2 regions of the Stutzerimonas chloritidismutans genome follow, and region 2 is predicted to be linked to the other one. Evidence: riboswitches for the same ligand, from Rfam matches in the RefSeq annotation. Region 2 holds a riboswitch; the other holds the start of a gene.
What was found. Region 2 has a riboswitch for cobalamin ahead of btuB (TonB-dependent vitamin B12 receptor). Riboswitches for the same ligand answer to the same signal wherever they lie in the genome.
Positions count from the first base shown of each region.

Region 1: it holds a riboswitch for cobalamin, as region 2 does, so the genes downstream of both, LLJ08_RS16960 (TonB-dependent receptor domain-containing protein) here and btuB (TonB-dependent vitamin B12 receptor) in region 2, are expected to answer to the same signal.

Region 1 is NZ_CP086067.1:3,626,980-3,635,379, reverse strand. Features, by position in the region: gene LLJ08_RS16960 (TonB-dependent receptor domain-containing protein) at 1-1,711, opposite strand, end outside; cobalamin riboswitch at 1,810-2,026, opposite strand; gene LLJ08_RS16955 (SbcC/MukB-like Walker B domain-containing protein) at 2,270-5,923, opposite strand; gene LLJ08_RS16950 (exonuclease SbcCD subunit D C-terminal domain-containing protein) at 5,920-7,155, opposite strand; gene LLJ08_RS16945 (helix-turn-helix transcriptional regulator) at 7,982-8,400, opposite strand, start outside.
Region 2 is NZ_CP086067.1:3,181,426-3,189,825, forward strand. Features, by position in the region: gene btuB (TonB-dependent vitamin B12 receptor) at 1-1,622, opposite strand, end outside; cobalamin riboswitch at 1,741-1,956, opposite strand; gene LLJ08_RS14735 (metallophosphoesterase family protein) at 2,102-2,905, shown strand; gene nhaD (sodium:proton antiporter NhaD) at 2,930-4,183, opposite strand; gene LLJ08_RS14745 (C40 family peptidase) at 4,375-4,902, opposite strand; gene LLJ08_RS14750 (C40 family peptidase) at 4,979-5,611, opposite strand; gene LLJ08_RS14755 (NAD-dependent deacylase) at 5,679-6,443, opposite strand; gene LLJ08_RS14760 (cyd operon YbgE family protein) at 6,566-6,862, opposite strand; gene cydX (cytochrome bd-I oxidase subunit CydX) at 6,859-6,963, opposite strand; gene cydB (cytochrome d ubiquinol oxidase subunit II) at 7,009-8,151, opposite strand; gene LLJ08_RS14775 (cytochrome ubiquinol oxidase subunit I) at 8,164-8,400, opposite strand, start outside.

The DNA.
Region 1 (8,400 bases), 450 kb from region 2:
CCTTCGCCTCCCAACGCAGCTCCGGATGGCTCTGCCAGCCAGCGCGCAGATCAAAAACGCCATAGCCGGACAGCTCGCGGGTGTTTGCGATCGTGTCGTAACGAGCGCTGGAAACGTGCCAACCGGCGCCAGCCGAAAGCGTGCCGAAAGTGCGATCAAGGTCGATGCTGAGCGTGCGCTTTGCCCGGCGCGCCAGAGTATGGCCGCTGTCCCGATCGCGTGGATCGATGATGCTAACGCCGAGGCTCGCCTGCCAGCCCAGCAGTTCGCGCGCCGCACTGGCTTCGAAACCGTTGATCCGTGCCTGGCTGACGTTCCCCATCCGGTTTTCGCCCCAGGCGATCATGTCTTCGACATCGGTACGATAAAGCGCGGCTTCCAGCTGGGTCTCGTCGAATTCGGCGCGCCATTGCAACTCATAGGTCTTCGAGGTCTCCGGCTTGAGGTCCGGATTCGGTCCCCACAACGGCGGCCCGTAAAGATCGGAGAATGTTGGAGCGCGGAAGCCTTCGCCATAGCTCAGAATCCAGCGCTGCGACTCACTCACTGGCAGGCTGACAGCGGCATTCCAGCTGTTGTGGCTGCCGAACTGCTGGTTGTCATCGTGGCGTAGCCCGAGCTCGGTGCCAAAGCGCTCGCCTTGAAAGCTGTGCTGGGCAAAGAAAGCCGAATTGTCGCGGCTGTCTTCCTGAAAAATCGTCGCGGAGTCGAGTTGGTCTTCATACCAGTCGCCGCCGACGCTCAGTTGGTGGCGCTCGCTCAATTGCAGCCGATTTATCCAGGCCGCCGAATGACGCGTGGTTTCCAACAGGGTGTTGTTCCAAGCGCTGCCGGCGCCGACGGCGTGATTACGATCGAAGCTGCGACCCAGTTCCAGACGGCTATTCCACATGTCGGTCAACTGACCGTCCAGGTAGCCGCTGTAACTGCTGACCCGAAACTCGTCCTGCGGCGTTCCGGGTTCGAAATCATTGGCGTCGTCATACTCGTTCTTGCCGCGCTGGTCGTTGAGACTCAAGCCGGCTTTCCAGTTTGCATCGAACTGGTGATCCAGCTTCAGGTGCAGCGCCTTGTTGCGCTGGCCATCGTTGTCCTGATCGGCGCCGCGGTTGTCGCGAGTGATATCGAAGCCGTCGCGCTCGTCGAGGCTGGCGCCGAGGTGGACGCGAGTCTGCTCCGTTCCGGCTGCGAGGCTCAGGCTGCGCTGGAAGGTCTGGTCGCTGCCGGCGGCCAAGCGGACTTCCGGGTTTATTCCGGTTTTGCCGCCACGGGTAAAGATCTGGATGACGCCACCAATGGCATCCGCGCCGTAAAGCGAGGAGCGCGGGCCACGGATCACTTCGACACGCTCGATGTTGTCAATGGCCAGGTAGTCGAGGCGGGCGAAACCGCTGGTGGCCGAGGCAATGCGTTGGCCATCGACCAGCACCAGCGTTTGTGCAGTACCGGTGCCGCGCAGCGATAGCGACGCCACACCGCCAGGGCTGCTCACCTGTACGCCTGGCACACGCCGCAGCAGCTCGGGCACGCTGCGGGCTTGTAGCCGTTCGATATCCGCGCGAGTGAATACGGTATTGGCTGCCGTCGCCTGGGCGCGCGGTTCAGCCTGGCGGGCGGAGGTAATGAGCATGCTTGGCAGCTCCTGCTCAGCAGCAAACACCTGCACGCCAGGCAGCAGCGCCACGGCCAGGGCAAGTCGGGACAGTTTCATTCTTGGAATTCCTCAAAAGATCGCAGACTTTTGAGGAGGGCAGGAACAAGCGCGGGGGATGACGGGCAGCAGCGCTTGACGGTGCTGCCCTCCGCAACACCAGTCGAATCCGTCAGGCCGGTCTCCGGGCTTTCGACACGCATCACGCTCACCTTCCCATGTCGGAACACAGTGGCTGTGGAGCGGACGGCGATCCCTGAGCATCGCGGTCGATTACCGTTGCGGGGGCAGCGCCGGCCTTGCTCATCGAGCGCACCGGCTTCCCGTTTAATGCGGACCTTGCGGTCGTGCACACCTGGGCGGATAAGAAAACGCGCGAACCTTACGGCCGGTGCTGGGGAAACACAAGCGGACGAATGGCCGCAAGGACAGTGGTTTCCAAGCAAAGCCGCGTCCCAGGGCCGCTCGAGCGTTGCTCGAAAAACATCCAGCCGCGACGGTGCGCAATGTTCAGCGATCGGCGCTGACTTGCGGGCGCCTACATTGGGCTCGAAGCCACCGAGGTCGTGCCGGCGGTCGCCAAGCGACGGCGGCATGTCCGCGCGACAGCGCTGAGCTTTATGAAAGCCCGCCGACAATCTGTAGATCACTCTGCCCATTGCCCTGCCGGCGCACCTGGATCTGCACTGGAATGCGCTCGTGCATTTCCGCCACATGGGAGATCACCGCCACCTTGCGGCCCTGGGCCTGCAGCGAATCCAGCGCGTCCATGGCGATCTGCAGCGACTCGGGGTCGAGGCTGCCGAAGCCTTCGTCGATAAACAGCGACTCGATCCTGAGCTTGCTCGAGGCCATCGAGGCCAGGCCCAGCGCCAGGGCCAGCGAAACGAGGAAGGTCTCGCCGCCGGACAGCGAATGCACCGAGCGCAGCTCGTCGCCCATCTCGGTATCCATGACCAGTAGGCCCAGCGGGCTGCCGCCGCGCTTGAGCCGATAGCGCCGGGCCAGTTGGCGCAGCTGCACATTGGCATGCTGCACCAACAGGTCGAGGTTGTAGGCCTGGGCGATCTTGCGGAAGGCGCCGCCGTCGCTGGAGCCGATCAAGGCGGCGATGCGCCCCCAGCGCTGATGCTCGGCCCGTGCGGCGTCGATCTGTGCGAGCAACGCCTGGCTCTGGCTGCGGCGCTTGTCGTCGTCGATCAGCTGGGCGCGGGTTTCCGCGCAGCGCTGGTCGGCCTGCTCGCATTGCTGCAGTTGCTCGGCATGGCGCTGCTGCAGCCGTTCGATGTCCGGCGTTTCGGCCTGCTGCAGTTTGTGCGTGTTCAGGCGACTGAGGCAGCCGTCCAGACGCTCGCGACAGCGGGTCAGGGTTTCGGCGTTCTGTTGCAGGCGCTGGCGCGCCTCGGCAATCAGCTGGTCATCCATGTGCAGCAGCTGGGCGAGGGTGGCGTCGTCCAGCTGCGGGTGGCTGGTGCGCCAGGTGGCCAGTTCCGCATTCAGCGCGTCGCGTTCCTGTTCCAGTTCGGCTTGGCGCTGGCGACAGTTCTGCTGCTCGCTGTGCAGCCGCGTCAGGCCAAGCTTGCTCTCGTTGAGCTGCCGATCAATCTCGGCCTGGGTTTGCCGCGCAGCCTGGATGGTCGCGTCCAGCTGCCGTTGCCAGGCGCTGGCGCTGGTCTGTTCGCCAAGGCTGGTACGCAGCGCCTGCTGGCAGGCCAGCAGCAGTTTCTCGCGCTCGGTCAGTCGTGCGCTGCAGCTTTCCTGTTTCTCCTGGCGATGGCGTTGTTGCAACTGCTCGTCGCTGCGGCGCTGCTCGCACTGGCGCAGCTCATCGGCCAGCTCGGTCTGCGCCTGCAGTTGCTGCAGCCGCGTGGCGATGCTGGTGTCCAGCTGCATAAAGGTCTGCGCCGGATTTTCGCGCCAACGCTGCAGTTGTTCGGTGGGCAGCAGTTCGGCGAAGGTTTGCAGTTCCTCGTCGAGCTGCTGGTGATCGCGGGCGAGCGCATCGCGTTGGCGGGCGAGTTGCTGGGTCGCCTCGACGCAGGCCTCGCGCGCGGCCTGCCAGGCCTGCTGCAGGGTTTCGCTGCGCTGTTGCAGCGCGAGCAGTTGCTGCTGACGCTGGCTGGTGTTGGCGATCTGGTCTTTGAGTGTCGTCAGCTGCGCTGCCAGCCATTGCGAACGCTCGGCTTCCGGCTGCTCAAGCAATCGCGAGTGTGCGGGCAGGGCTAGCAGGCGCGGTGCCAGGGCCTGCAGCTGCACCTCGACTTCGCCCTGGCGTTGTTGCGTCTGGCGCAACTGCGTGCTGAGCGCGACATGGCGATCGCGCAGTTCCTGCAGACGCTGGTCCTGTTCCTGCAGCGACTGGCGCGCGCGCTCGGCCTCGCTGTCGTCGTGCTGATCTAGGCTGGCGACCAGCGCGTCGGTCTGCTGCCAGGGATGCTCGTCGCTGCCGCAGACCGGGCAGGGCTCGCCGGGGACGAGCGCCGCACGCAGCGCTTCGACATTCTCGCTGCGTGCCAGGCGTTGGCGTTCAAGCAGGGCGAGGGTGACCTTGAGCGCCTGCTCGGCAGCATCACGGTCACTACGAAGCTGTTTGCCCTGCGGTACCAGGCTGTCCAGCTCGGCCTGCTGGCGGATGTGGGCGTCGCTCAGTTCGCGCTGGCTGGCGGTGAGCGTGAGCTGCTGCGCCCAGAGTTCGCGCAGGGCCTCGGTTTCGCGCTCGGCCTGGCGCCATTCGTCGAGCTGTCGATGCAGACCGGCCAGCTGTTCGGCCAGCCCTAGTTCGCTGTCGCGCTCGCGTTGCAGATTGTCCAGCGCCTCGCGCGCCTGGCTTTGCCGGGTTTCGGCAGCCTTGGCCTGCGCTTCCAGTGCCGGGAGTTCGCCCTGACCTTGCTGCAGCCGTGCCGCCAGCTGGACGGCCTGTTGCAGACGCGGACGGTAACCGCCCCAGGCTGCACAAAGTGGTTGCAGCGCTGCGCTCGTCTCGAGTTGCTGCGTCAGCGTTGCTAGCTGTTCGGCGGCGCGCTGTTGCTGCTCGGCGAGCTGCTTGAGCGTTGCCTCGCCGGTGCTCGCCGCGGCATCGGCCTGGACGCTTTCTTCGCGGATCGAGGCGAAGTCGGCGTTCAGATGCTGTAGGCGTTCTTCTTCACGGCGCGCCTGGACGAGCCGCGGCTCGGCGTCCTGGCGCGCCTGTTCGGCCGCACGCAGGTCGTTGCTGGCCGCTTCGCACTCGCTCTGCAAGGTGTCGAGACGTTGCTGCAGGCTTTGCGCCTCGTGCTGCAGGCGAGCGAGGCTGTCGGCGGCCTTGCCCAGCAGCGGTTCGAGTTCCTGCTGGCGCAGAAAGCGGTGGCGCTGCGGTGCGAGCCGTTCGAACAGGTCGAGAATACGGCGGGCCTCGGTCAGGCTCTCGCGCTCGCCTTCGGCGTCCTGCAGCTGCTGGCGTGCGGCTTCGCGCTCGTTTTCCAGGCGCTGCAGTTCGCTGAGCCATTGCCGCTGGGCTTCCAGCTCCTTGAGCTGCTGTTGCAGCTTCTTCAATTCTTCGAGCTGGGCCTGATGTTCGCGCTCCAGTACTTCACGCTGCTCGGGCTCCAGTGGTTGCAGGCCACCGGCCTGCTGTTCCAGGCGAGTCAGGCTCTCCTTCGCCTGCTTGGCGGCCTCGAACGAGGCCTGGCCGAGGCGACTGTAGAGGCCGGTATCGGTGAGCTTTTCCAGCAGGGTGCCACGCTCGTTGTCGTCGGCCTTGAGGAAGGCGGAAAACTCGCTCTGCGCCAGCAGCACGGCGCGGGTGAACTGGGCCAGGGTCAGCCCCAGACGCGCTTCCAGCAGTTCCTTGAACTCGCGCTTTTTACCGCTGGCCAGGAGCGTGCCGCTGTCCAGATCGGTGAGGCTCTGGCTGCTGGCCTGCAGTTTGCCGTCGATCTTCTCTTTGGCACGCCTGACCTCCCAGCGCGCGCGGTAGCGGTGGCCGTCGACACCGACGAAATCCACTTCTGCGTAGCCGCTGCCACAACCGCGGCGCAGCAGGTTGCGCTCGTCGCCACCGCCGATCTCGGTTTCGACGTCGGGAACCTTGTTCAGCGGTGAGACGCTGTCGAGCCGTGGCGTGCTGCCGAACAGCGCCAGGCACAGGGCGTCGAGAATGGTGCTCTTGCCGGCACCTGTAGGCCCGGTGATGGCGAACAGTCCGGCGCTGGCCAGCGGCTCGGCGGTGAAATCGATGATCTGTTCGCCGGCCAAGGAGGCCAGGTTCTTCAGACGGATGGCGAGGATTTTCATCGACCGTCCTCCTCATGTGCGAACTCGACTCGTTGCAGCAAAGTGGCGAAATCGTCCAGCGCCTGCTCGTCCGCCGGGTTGCCGTACTGTTCTTCCCAGGCGCGGGCGAACAGCTCCTGCGGGGTGATCTGGTCGAGGCCGAGCAGCACTTCCGATTCCGTCTCGCCGCGCTTGCCGGCGTATTCACTGGCGATGCGCACCAGTCGGCAGGCCTTGCCGGTTATCGCGGTTTCGATGCGCTGGCGCAGGTCCGGCAGCGGCTCGTCGAGCAGCACGCGTACCTCCAGCCAGGGCAGGTTGTCGTCGAACAGCCCGGTGGGCGGCAGCGCTTCCAGCGCGGTAATGATTTCGGCCAGGGGCGCGCGGCCGATGCGGATCATTTCCACCGCGCGCGGCACCGGCAGACTTTCGACCTGCGCCAGCTGCTCGCCGTCGAGCTCGACCAGCAGCACCTGATGCGGGTAGTTGACCTCGGCGAAGGACAGCGGCAGCGGCGAGCCGCTGTAGCGGATGCGCGACTGCCCGGCGACCTGCTGCGGCTTGTGCAGGTGGCCGAGGGCGACGTAGGCGACCGATTCGGGAAACAGGCTGGCCGGCAGCGCTTCGGCGTTGCCGATAACGATATTGCGCTCGGACTCCTCCGACACCGCGCCGCCGGCCATGTGCGCGTGGCTCATGGCGACCAGAGCCTGGCCGGGCTGGCGTGCGGATTCGGCGGCGGCGATGAGGCGTTCATGCACCTGACGGATGCCGGCCATGTAGTCGTCGCCCAGCGTCATTCCGGTGACTTCGGCCGGACGCAGGAAGGGCAGGGTGAGACACCAGGCGGCGGTGTTGCCAGCGGCGTCGTGTAGCGGCACCAGCAGCCGCTGGTGATCCAGCTGGCCCTCGGCGACCCAGCTGATGCGACCGACGGCGTGTGCGTTGAGGCGCTTCATCAGCGGCGCTGGCAGTTCGATACGCCCGCCGGAGTCGTGATTGCCGGCGATCATCACGATGTCCAGCTGCGGGAGTTTTTCGTGGGCGCGGACGATGAAATCGTAGAGGCGTTCCTGGGCCTTGAGTGGCGGGTTGACCGTGTCGAACACGTCCCCGGCTATGAGCAGGGCGTCGGCGCGGTGGGCGACCAGCTGGTCGAGCAGCCAGGCGAGGAATTGTGCGTGTTCGAAGTCGCGGTCCTGGCCATGGAGGGTCTGGCCGAGGTGCCAGTCGGAGGTGTGGATCAGGCGCATGCGAGGGAATTTTCTTCGTAGGTGTCGCGACGGACCGCGGCTGGATGGAGGAGGCTGGGCGCAGCGTTTTTGCGCCGTATCCGTAGGCGCGGAGTAGCGTGTCGAGTCTCTGCTGGCGAAGCTTTTGGACGTTGGCTTCGCGGGATACAGCCTATCGCGGTGATGGCTAGATGCATTGGTTTCGCCCTGCTGGGCGAGTTCCTTTTGGCAGTCGCCGGATGGCCGGCCCCGCCCAAAGGAACCAAAAAGTCTTGCCCCTGCATCCGGGTCTCGCTGCGCTCGACTTCCCTCATTCCTTCCACGTTCCGGGGGCCGGCGTACAAGGGCCATCCATGGCCCTTTACGCCTCTCGCGGCATCCATGCCGCTCACTTCCCTCCACGCGGATTCCATTCGGCCTCCTGAAAGGGGCGTTCGGCATCGCCTGGCAGATTGTTGACTGGTGAACGAGCGAAGCGGCCTCCCGCTATCAATGAACTTACAGACGACTCGGTCTCGAATCCCCTTCAGGAGGCCGAGCGTAGGTGCTGCGCAGGGGGACGCGAGGCATGGATGCCGAGCGAGGAGCGATGGGCCAGGGATGGCCCTTCGCGACGACCGCCGGAGCAGCGCCGGAGCGAGGGAAGTTTTGCGAAGCAAAACCCGTATGTCGGGGTGGCTTTCTTTTTGGTTACTTTTTCTTGGCCACACAAGAAAAAGTGACGCGCCGTGCAAGGCGCAACCTGCAGGTCGGGCCGAGGAAAGCGCGGCGTCGTACGCATAGGTTTGCGCCGGCACCAGTTCGCGAGCAAGCTCGCTCCTGCAAGTGGCCACGTTACGCCTAACCCTCACGAGTACAACCACCCCTTCAACGCCTGCAGATTCCCCACCTGCAGCTGCTGCGCCGCCGCATTGGCCTGCACGGTGTTCGGGTCGATGCCGAAGCGCTGCAGCACGTACTGCACCAGCGCTCCGCGCGTCTCCACCGGCAGCTGGCCCTCGACCATGCCGAAGTCCACCTCGATGATCGCCTTCTGCGCAGGGCTCAATCGCGCGTCCGGCTCGATCAGCACGGTCACCGGCGTGTTCCATGCCTCGTCCTGTTCGCGGGTGTGTTCGCTGGTGTCCATCAGGTCCGGCTCGCCACGGAAGCGGCTGAGCACGAAGTCGCGGTATTCGCGGTTCTTCTCGCAGTAGGCGCGCACGTGCCAGCGCATGCCGGTGAACACCAGCGTGTGCGGCGCCATCACGCGGATTTCCACCTCGG
Region 2 (8,400 bases):
AAGGCACCGAGCCGGCGGTCGAGGTCAAGGTTGAATAGCTGCTTGGCCCGGCGCGCCAGCTCGTTGCCGCGGTTGGCCCCGGCGGAGCGGTTCTCCGGCTCCAGCAGGCTGTAGTTGGCGTTCCAGTCCCAACCGAACAATTGGCTGCCGAGCACCAGCTCGACCCCGCGGATACGCGCTTCCTGCACGTTGGCCGGCGCGGAAATGCTGGCGTCATAGGCGATGAGGTCATCGACCACGGTGCGATAGGCATTCACCGCCCAGTGGCCCCAGCCATGCTGCCCGGCAAGGCCGACTTCGAGGCTCTCGGAGGTTTCCGCGTCCAGCTCGGGATTGCCGTAGTCGGGGAAATACAGCTCGTTGAAGGTCGGCGCCTTGAATGCCGTGCCATAGCTGATGGTGCCGCGCAACCAGTCGGTCAGCGCATAGCCGTAGCCGATGTTGCCGGTGTCGTGCTGGCCGAACTGCTCGTTATCATCACGTCGCAGCGACAGCTGCCAGTCATGGCGGCCGACCTCGCCCAGGTACTGAGCGAAATAGCCGTCGTTGTCCCGGGAATCCTCGGCATACACCGTGGTGCCGTTGACCTCATCGCGCTGGTGGTCGGCACCCAGGATCAGCGTATGCCCCGCGGCCAGCTCGATATCGTTCTGCCAGCTGAACGTGTCGCGACGGCTGTCGAAGCGTGAATAGAACTGTCCGTCCTGATAGGCATCGGATTTGTCTTCGCTGCGCCCGGCCTGCAGCGTCACCAGCCAGGGTTCCAGCGGACTGAAGCGCGCACGGGTGCCGAAGACCCTCGACTCGCCATCGGCATTGGCGCCGAAACCGGACGTGCGGGAGCGGTTTACGCTGTCGTAGTCGTTATGGGATTTGGCCTGCAGCAGGTTGGCGTCCAGCTCCAGGCCGTTGTCGAAGCGGTAGCCGGCGCTCAGCGTCGCGGACAGGTTGCGATAGCCATCGGCATCACGTTCGTAGCCGCTGGTGTCCGCCGACTTGACGTTGATGCCGTCGGTGTCCGAGCCACTGACGCCCAGGCTGTACCAGCCACGACCGTCACCACCGGAAACGCCGGCGCTGCCCGTGTAGGTGTCATGGGTGCCGTAGCCGGCCGAGAAGAACGGCTTGACGCCCTGCCCCTGGCCCTTGCGGGTGAATATCTGGATCACCCCGCCGATGGCCTCCGAGCCGTACAGGCTGGAGCGTGGACCGCGGACCACCTCGATGCGCTCGATCAGCTCCAGCGGCAGATCCTGCAGGGCCGCGCCGCCGCCCGAGACCGAGCCGATCTTGATGCCATCGATCATCACCAGCACGTGATCGGATTCGGTGCCGCGCATGAACAGCGAGGTGGACTTGCCGGGCCCGCCGTTGTTGGCCAGCGATACGCCAGGCACCTGCTTGAGCAGCTCGGGCAGCGAACTCGCCTGGCTGCGTTCGATCCGCTCGCGGTCTATCACGGTCACCGCGGCCAGGCTCTGCTGAGCCGTCTGCGCGGTGCGGGTGGCGGTCACCACCTGTTGCTGGAGATCCAGCGGGGCTGCGGCCAGCTGGCCAATGGAAAGGGGAAAACTGCCGAGCAGCACATAGGCCGCTGGCTTGAAACGGGGCTTGCAAGTCAAGGTACAGGTCTCCGTCGTGCCCACCCGCACGACTGAAAGTCGACGAAGACAGACGGAGGAACCGCAAAAGGAAGTGAATACCGCGAGGGATATGCACCCGCCCAGCGCCCGCCGCACTGTCAGTGAAATGCGACAGGCCGGTCTCCGGGCTTGCGAGCGTACGCCTTGCGGCGTCCCGAAACCGCGCCTTCCCATGCGTTGAGCACAGTGGCTATTAGGGTTTCTCGACTCGCCTACCGTTGCGGGGGCAGCGCCGGAATCTTCGTGAGAATGGACCGGCTTCCCTGTTTCACCCCCTCGCTGAAGAGGGGGCACCTGAGGCGACGCGGAGGTTAGTCCAAGGCCGGGCTTGACGCAACCACGGGGTTGTCGCAGCGCCCTGCAATTTCCGCTTGCATCTCGGCGCTCGGAACGGCGGACGCCAAAAGGCTTCGAATGCAACAATGCCAGCAATCAGCCAGGACCCATATCCGACGCCCATGACCAGCATCGTGCAGATTTCAGACACCCATTTCGGTACCGAACAACCTTCCGTGGTCCAGGCCCTGGAGGACCATGTACGCGAACACCGGGCCGACCTGCTGGTGTTCTCCGGCGACATCACCCAGCGTGCCCGTCGCGGGCAGTTCGCCAGTGCCGCCGCCTTCGTGCGCCGCGTGCAGGCCGATGGCGTCGGCGAGACGCTGGTGATTCCGGGCAATCACGACATCCCGCTGTACAACCTCTTCGCCCGCCTGTTCACGCCGTACAGCAACTACCGGCGACACTTCGGCGATGAGCTGGAGCCGGTATTCGAGAACGACGACATGCTGGTGATCGGGCTCAATACCACCCATCCGCGCCGGCACAAGGACGGCGTGGTGACGGGGCGACAAGTGGAGCGGGTGGCGCAGCGGCTGGCCGATGGCAACCCGCACAAGATTCGCATCGTGGTGGCCCACCAGCCATTCGGCGCGATGGTGCCGAGCGATCTGAGCAACCTGCAGCACGGCGCCGAATTCGCGCTGCAGCGCTGGGCCGAGCACGGGCTGGACCTGGTCATGGGCGGGCACATCCATCTGCCCTACGTGCTGCCGTTGTCCAAGCAGTACAGCGGCCTCGCGCGGGAGATCTGGATGGTGCAGGCCGGCACCACGCTCTCGACCCGCCTGCGTGGCACCTCGCCAAACTCCTTCAACCGGCTGAAGCTGCATCCCGGCGAACAGAAGAAGGTCTGCGTCGAGCGCTGGGACCTGCTCGACGGTCGCTTCGTGCTGGGTTCGCACTTCAACCTGAGCTGGTGACCCGCGCTAGCACGCGAACCGCGGTCAGCCCACCGACAGGCCGACCAGATAGACACCGGCGAAGCCGATGTTGAAGGCGATGAACAGGTAGAGCATGTAGCGCAGGTAGCTGCCGAAGGTCAGCCCCGGCACCTTGCTCATGGCGACGATGCCCGACGCCGAACCGATCACCAGCAGCGAGCCGCCAACACCGACCGCATAGGTCAGCACCATCCATTCGGCGACACCCATTTCCAGGCCTGATTTCAGCAGCGCTGCGGTCAGCGGCACGTTGTCGATGGCCGCCGACATTACGCCCATCAGGTAGTTGGCCATCACTGCCGGCACCTGGTCATAGATGTGCACCAGCCCGTCGAGCACGCGAATCTCCTTGAGCATGCCGACGAGCAGGAGGATGCCGAGGAAGAAGAACAGCGTCTCGAACTCCACCTGGCGCACGTATTCGAGAATCGGATCGGAGTCGTTGTCGTCGCTGAAGAAGCGCGCAACCAGGAACATCACCGAGAGGCCGGCGAGGAAGGTCAGCACCGGCGGGATCTGGAACAGGAAGTTGCCGACAATGGTGCTGAGGATGGTGCACAGGAAGATCAGTGCAATCGCCACGTCGACACCGCGCACATCGTTGCGCTGGCCCTGCACCACCACCTCGCCCTTCATACCGATCGACAGCATGGCGGCCAGCACCATCACCGCGACGAATGCCGGCACGGCCAGTGCCAGCAGCTGGAGGATCGCCACCTTGCCAGCGAGGAAGATCATCAGCGTGGTGACGTCGCCGGTAATCAGCGCGACGCCACCGGAGTTGACGGAGAAAACCACCAAGGTAGCGAACTTGATGGTCTTCGCCCGATCCAGCTGCAGCGAGAGAATCAGGGTGATGGAGACCAGCGTCGCGGTGATGTTGTCGGCGAGCGACGAGAACACGAAGCAGAAGGTCGCTGTGAGGAACAGCAGCGCGCGCTCACTGATCCGCGTGGGCAACACCAGATAGATCAGGTTCTCGATCATGCCCTTCTTGTTCAGATAGGCAACGAAGGTCATGGCCGCCACCAGGAAGATCCACAATCCGGCGATCTCGGCGATGTTCTCGTTGAGGCTTTCCAGCACGGTTTCCCGCGCCTCGCCCACCGGTGTGAAGATGAACAAGAGCAGCCAGGCCAGGGTGCCGAAGAACAGCGTCACCTTGGCCTTGTTCACGTGAGTAATTTCTTCGAGTACGACACCAAGCAGCGCCGCGACCGCCAGTGCAATCAGCACGTACGTCAGCAATTCAGGCATATCTCACCTAATGGAAGTGGGGAAAAAGGGGCTGTGCGCGACGGAACGACGCACGGGGAGGAATTGGGGATGCGCATGGTAGCCAAAGCGCCAGGCGAGCGAAATCACCGCATGTCAAACGGGGAGTGTTTCAGCATGTGAGTACGACTAAAGACAGGGCGTCTACGACGGGGGTTCTATGCGGATGACGCTCAGGGGTTGCGGGCCAGTTGCTCCTGGTCGAGCACGCGCTTGGCGCCCAGATAACTCTTATTCCAGTAGCCGGCGGTAAGACTGTCCAGGCGTACCGTGCCGCCAGAAGATGGCGCGTGAACGAAGCGGTCTTCGCCAACGTAGATGCCCGCGTGGCTGACCCGGCGCCCACCGCTGGTAGCGAAGAACACCAGATCGCCGGGCTGCAATGCGTCGCGCCGTACGGAGGGGCCGCGCAGATTGCTCATGGCCTGAGTGGTGCGAGGGAGCTGGATGCCGGCTGCGCCGTGGTAGACGTAGCCGATCAGGCCACTGCAGTCGAAACCGCTATCCGGCGTGTTGCCGCCCCAGCGATAAGGCGTGCCGACCAGACCAATCGCACTGAACAGCACGTCTTCAGCGGCGCCAGGCACGGGCTGTTGGTGGACCCTGGGTGTCTGCACGACCGGCGGCGTGGGTGCCTTTCCGGCACAGGCGGTCAGCAGCACAGTCAGAACAACGAGCGTGAGACGAGCCGGATAGTGCATGGCAGAGCGGTCCAGGCAAATGAGCCATCACTCTGCCGGCATGTGCGGGAAGACGCAACCCCCGCAGGTCGCGGGATCAGTGCTGGGACGTGTGCGAAGCCAGATCGGACGCCAGGGCCAGCACGCGTTTTGCTTCCATGTAGCTGGCGCGCCAGTAACGGTCATCCAGGCTGTCGACGCGCACGCCACCGCTGCGGCTGCTGGAGGCGTGGATGAACTGGTCATCGCCGATGTAGATGCCGGCATGGCTGACCCGGCCACGGCCACGGTTGTTGAAGAACACCACGTCACCGGGTTCCAGCTCGTTGCGCTTGACCACCGGTGCGTCGAGGTTGATCAGCTCGCGAGTGGAGCGCGGCAGCTCGAGACCTGCCTCCTTGCGGAACAGGAAGCCGACGAAGCCGCTGCAGTCGAAACCGCTCTTCACCGAGCTGCCACCGTAGCGATACGGGGTACCGACTAGGGTGAAGCCGCGCTCGAGAATGCTGTCGGCCAGCTGCGGCAGCTGGTAGTCGTGCTCATCGGTAAGCTCTGCCAGCGACTGCTCTTCGCTCTTTTCGAGCGCGTCGAAGTCGAATCCGGCCAAGGGATGGTGTTGCGACAGACGAGGCGCGTCGGCTTGCTGCTCGGTCTGTACAGGCTGGCCGGCGCAGGCGGTCAGCAGGGCGATGAGTGCGAGAGGCACGAGGGGTGCGAAGCGTTGGCGCATGGGCACAGCCGTGTCGGTGATTTCAAAGTGCCGGCGACTATGCCCTCTATCGCTTCGATGATCAAATTCAATCGGACGAAATGTGACGAACCAGCTGCGACAAAACGTCTGCGGCCCTTCCTTGCAGAAGTACGTCCGCCAGCGGACTGATTTCGGTGGCTTGCAGGTTCACCTCGACGACCGAGCCGCCGGCCTGACGCACCCGCCATACCGGCTCGAGGATGTAGCCGAAGCTCGCCGTGGTTCCAACCACCAGCACGGCGTCGAAGCCGAGCTGCACCTGTTGCTGCAATGCAGTCAGGGCGGAGTCCGGCAGCATCTCCTCGAACAGCACCACGGCAGGACGCAACACCCCGTCGCAGGTCAGGCAGCGCGGCGGCATTGGCTGATCCAGCAGCGAAGGCAGTGGACGTTCGTCGACCTTGCCGCAGCCCATGCACGACAGCGGCGACAGCTGACCGTGAATCTCGATCAAGCGATCGGGCGGACTGCCGGCTCGGCGGTGGAAGCCATCGATGTTCTGCGTGAGCACCCAGGCCCTGCGTTTGCGCCGCTGCAGCTCGGCGATGGCGAAGTGGCCGGCATTGGGCTCGGCTTGCAGGCAGGCCCGCCCGATTTCGGCCAGGTACTTCCAGCACAAGGCCGGATCACGCCGCAGCGTCGGCCCGGATAGCGCCACCTCGATCGGCAGGCCGTCTTCGGTTTCGCCGTTATAGAGGCCGCCGAGGCCACGGTAGGTGGGCAACCCGGAGTCGGCCGACAGCCCGGCCCCGGTGATGATCAGAATGCGTTCGGCGCCGCTCAGCGCCTGGGCGGCCTTGTCGATATCCATGAATGTCGCGAACCCGTTTCGGTGGCACTCCCCCGATCGAGCGGGGAACCGATGGCCGCGTCGCGACCACGGCCATCAGCCTACGAATCGCCGCGCCTGACTGCAAAGGCATTCGCCCCCGCTCAGCCCAGCTGGGCCTGGAACAGCACCGCGTAGCCCAAAGCACACAACAGCCAGGCCGGCAGCGGGCCGAGCAGCCAGCGCCAGCCCCACCATTGCGGCACGAAGCCGACGCCATGCACGAAGCCGGCGGAAATACCCCACATCACCAGCATCAGCTGCGGGTGACTGTAGCCTCCCTGCCCGTCCAGCATCGCCGCCGGATGGATCAGCAGGACCAGCGCCAGCGGCGCGGCCAGCACTAGAGAAAGTACGCGACCGAACGCGCCGTAGCAGTGCCCCTGCGCGCGACTGCTCACGGCTCGGCGTCCAGGTCCTGAGTGGCTTCCAGCCACAGCGCATTGATGATGCCGAAGCTGCTGGCCAGCAGCACGCCGAGAATCCAGGTGAAGTACCACATAGTCGTCTCTCCTTGGCGGGCGGGCACGGCGGCCCGCCCGCGCGGTCAGTACAGCCCGTGGGGGTTGGCTTCGATGGTTTTCTGGGTGAGCCGGCCCCACATGCGCACGTAGCTCCACAGCGTGTAGCAGAGGATCAGCGGCACGAAGATGCAGGCCACAACGAACATGATGCCCAGCGTCTTCTGACTTGAGACCGCATCCCAGATCGTCAGGCTCGAGGCCGGATCGAGGCTCGACGGGAAGACGAAGGGAAACAGCGCAAAGCCCGCGGTACAGATGCTGCCGACGATCATCAGACTGGTTCCGACGAAGCTCACCCCACCGCTGTTGCGGCTGGAGCCGAGCAGCGCCAGCAACGCCCCGAGGATGCCCGCGGCCGGCGCGATCAAGGTGACCGGATAGAGGCCGTAGTTGGCCAACCAGCCGATATTGTCCTGGGCCACCTGCTTGTCCAGCAGCGGATTGAGCGCGGCGCCCGGATCGCTGACCGACAGCTGGCTGAAGCCCTGAATGCCCAGCGCCAGCCAGACACCCGCCGCGACGAAGCCGAACAGGAACACCAGCACGCACAGGCGCGTGGCCTGCCGCGAGCGCTCAGCCAGCGCGCCGTCGGTGCGCAGCATCAGCCAGGCGCCACCGTGGGCGCTGAGCATGCTCAGGCTGACGATGCCGCAGAGCAGCGCGAACGGGTTGAGCAGCGCGAAGAACGAGCCCTGATAGGTCGAGCGCATCAGCTCGTCCAGCTGGAACGGCAGGCCGAGGAACAGGTTGCCGAAGGCCACGCCGAACACCAGCGCCGGCACCGCACCGCCGACGAACAACGCCCAGTCCCAGGCGCTGCGCCAGCGCGGGTCTTCCACCTTGCTGCGATAGTCGAAGCCCACCGGGCGGCAGAACAGCGCGAACAGCACCAGCAGCATCGCCCAGTACAGGCCGGAAAATGCCACCGCATAGACCATCGGCCAGGCAGCGAACAGCGCACCACCGGCGGTGATGAACCACACCTGGTTGCCATCCCAGTGTGGCGCGATGGTGTTGATCGCCACGCGTCGCTCGTTGTCGGTCTTGCCGACGAAGGGCATCAGTGCCATGGCGCCCATGTCGAAGCCATCGGTCAGGGCGAAGCCGATCAGCAACACGCCGATCAGCACCCACCAGATGAGCTTGAGCACTTCGTAATCGAACATCTCGTATCTCCCTCAGACGCTGCCAGGCTGGGAAGACAGGCCGCTCGGCTGCGCCGACGCCACCCGTGCTTCACGTACGTCCCGTTCGAAGTGATAACGACCGGTGTGCAGACTGCTCGGCCCAAGCCGTGCGAAGCGGATCATCAGGAACATCTCGATCACCAGCAGCAGGCTGTAGAAGGCCACCAGGGCGATCAGCGAGCCCCAGATATCGCCGGCCGCCAGCGTCGAGGTGGACAGATGGGTCGG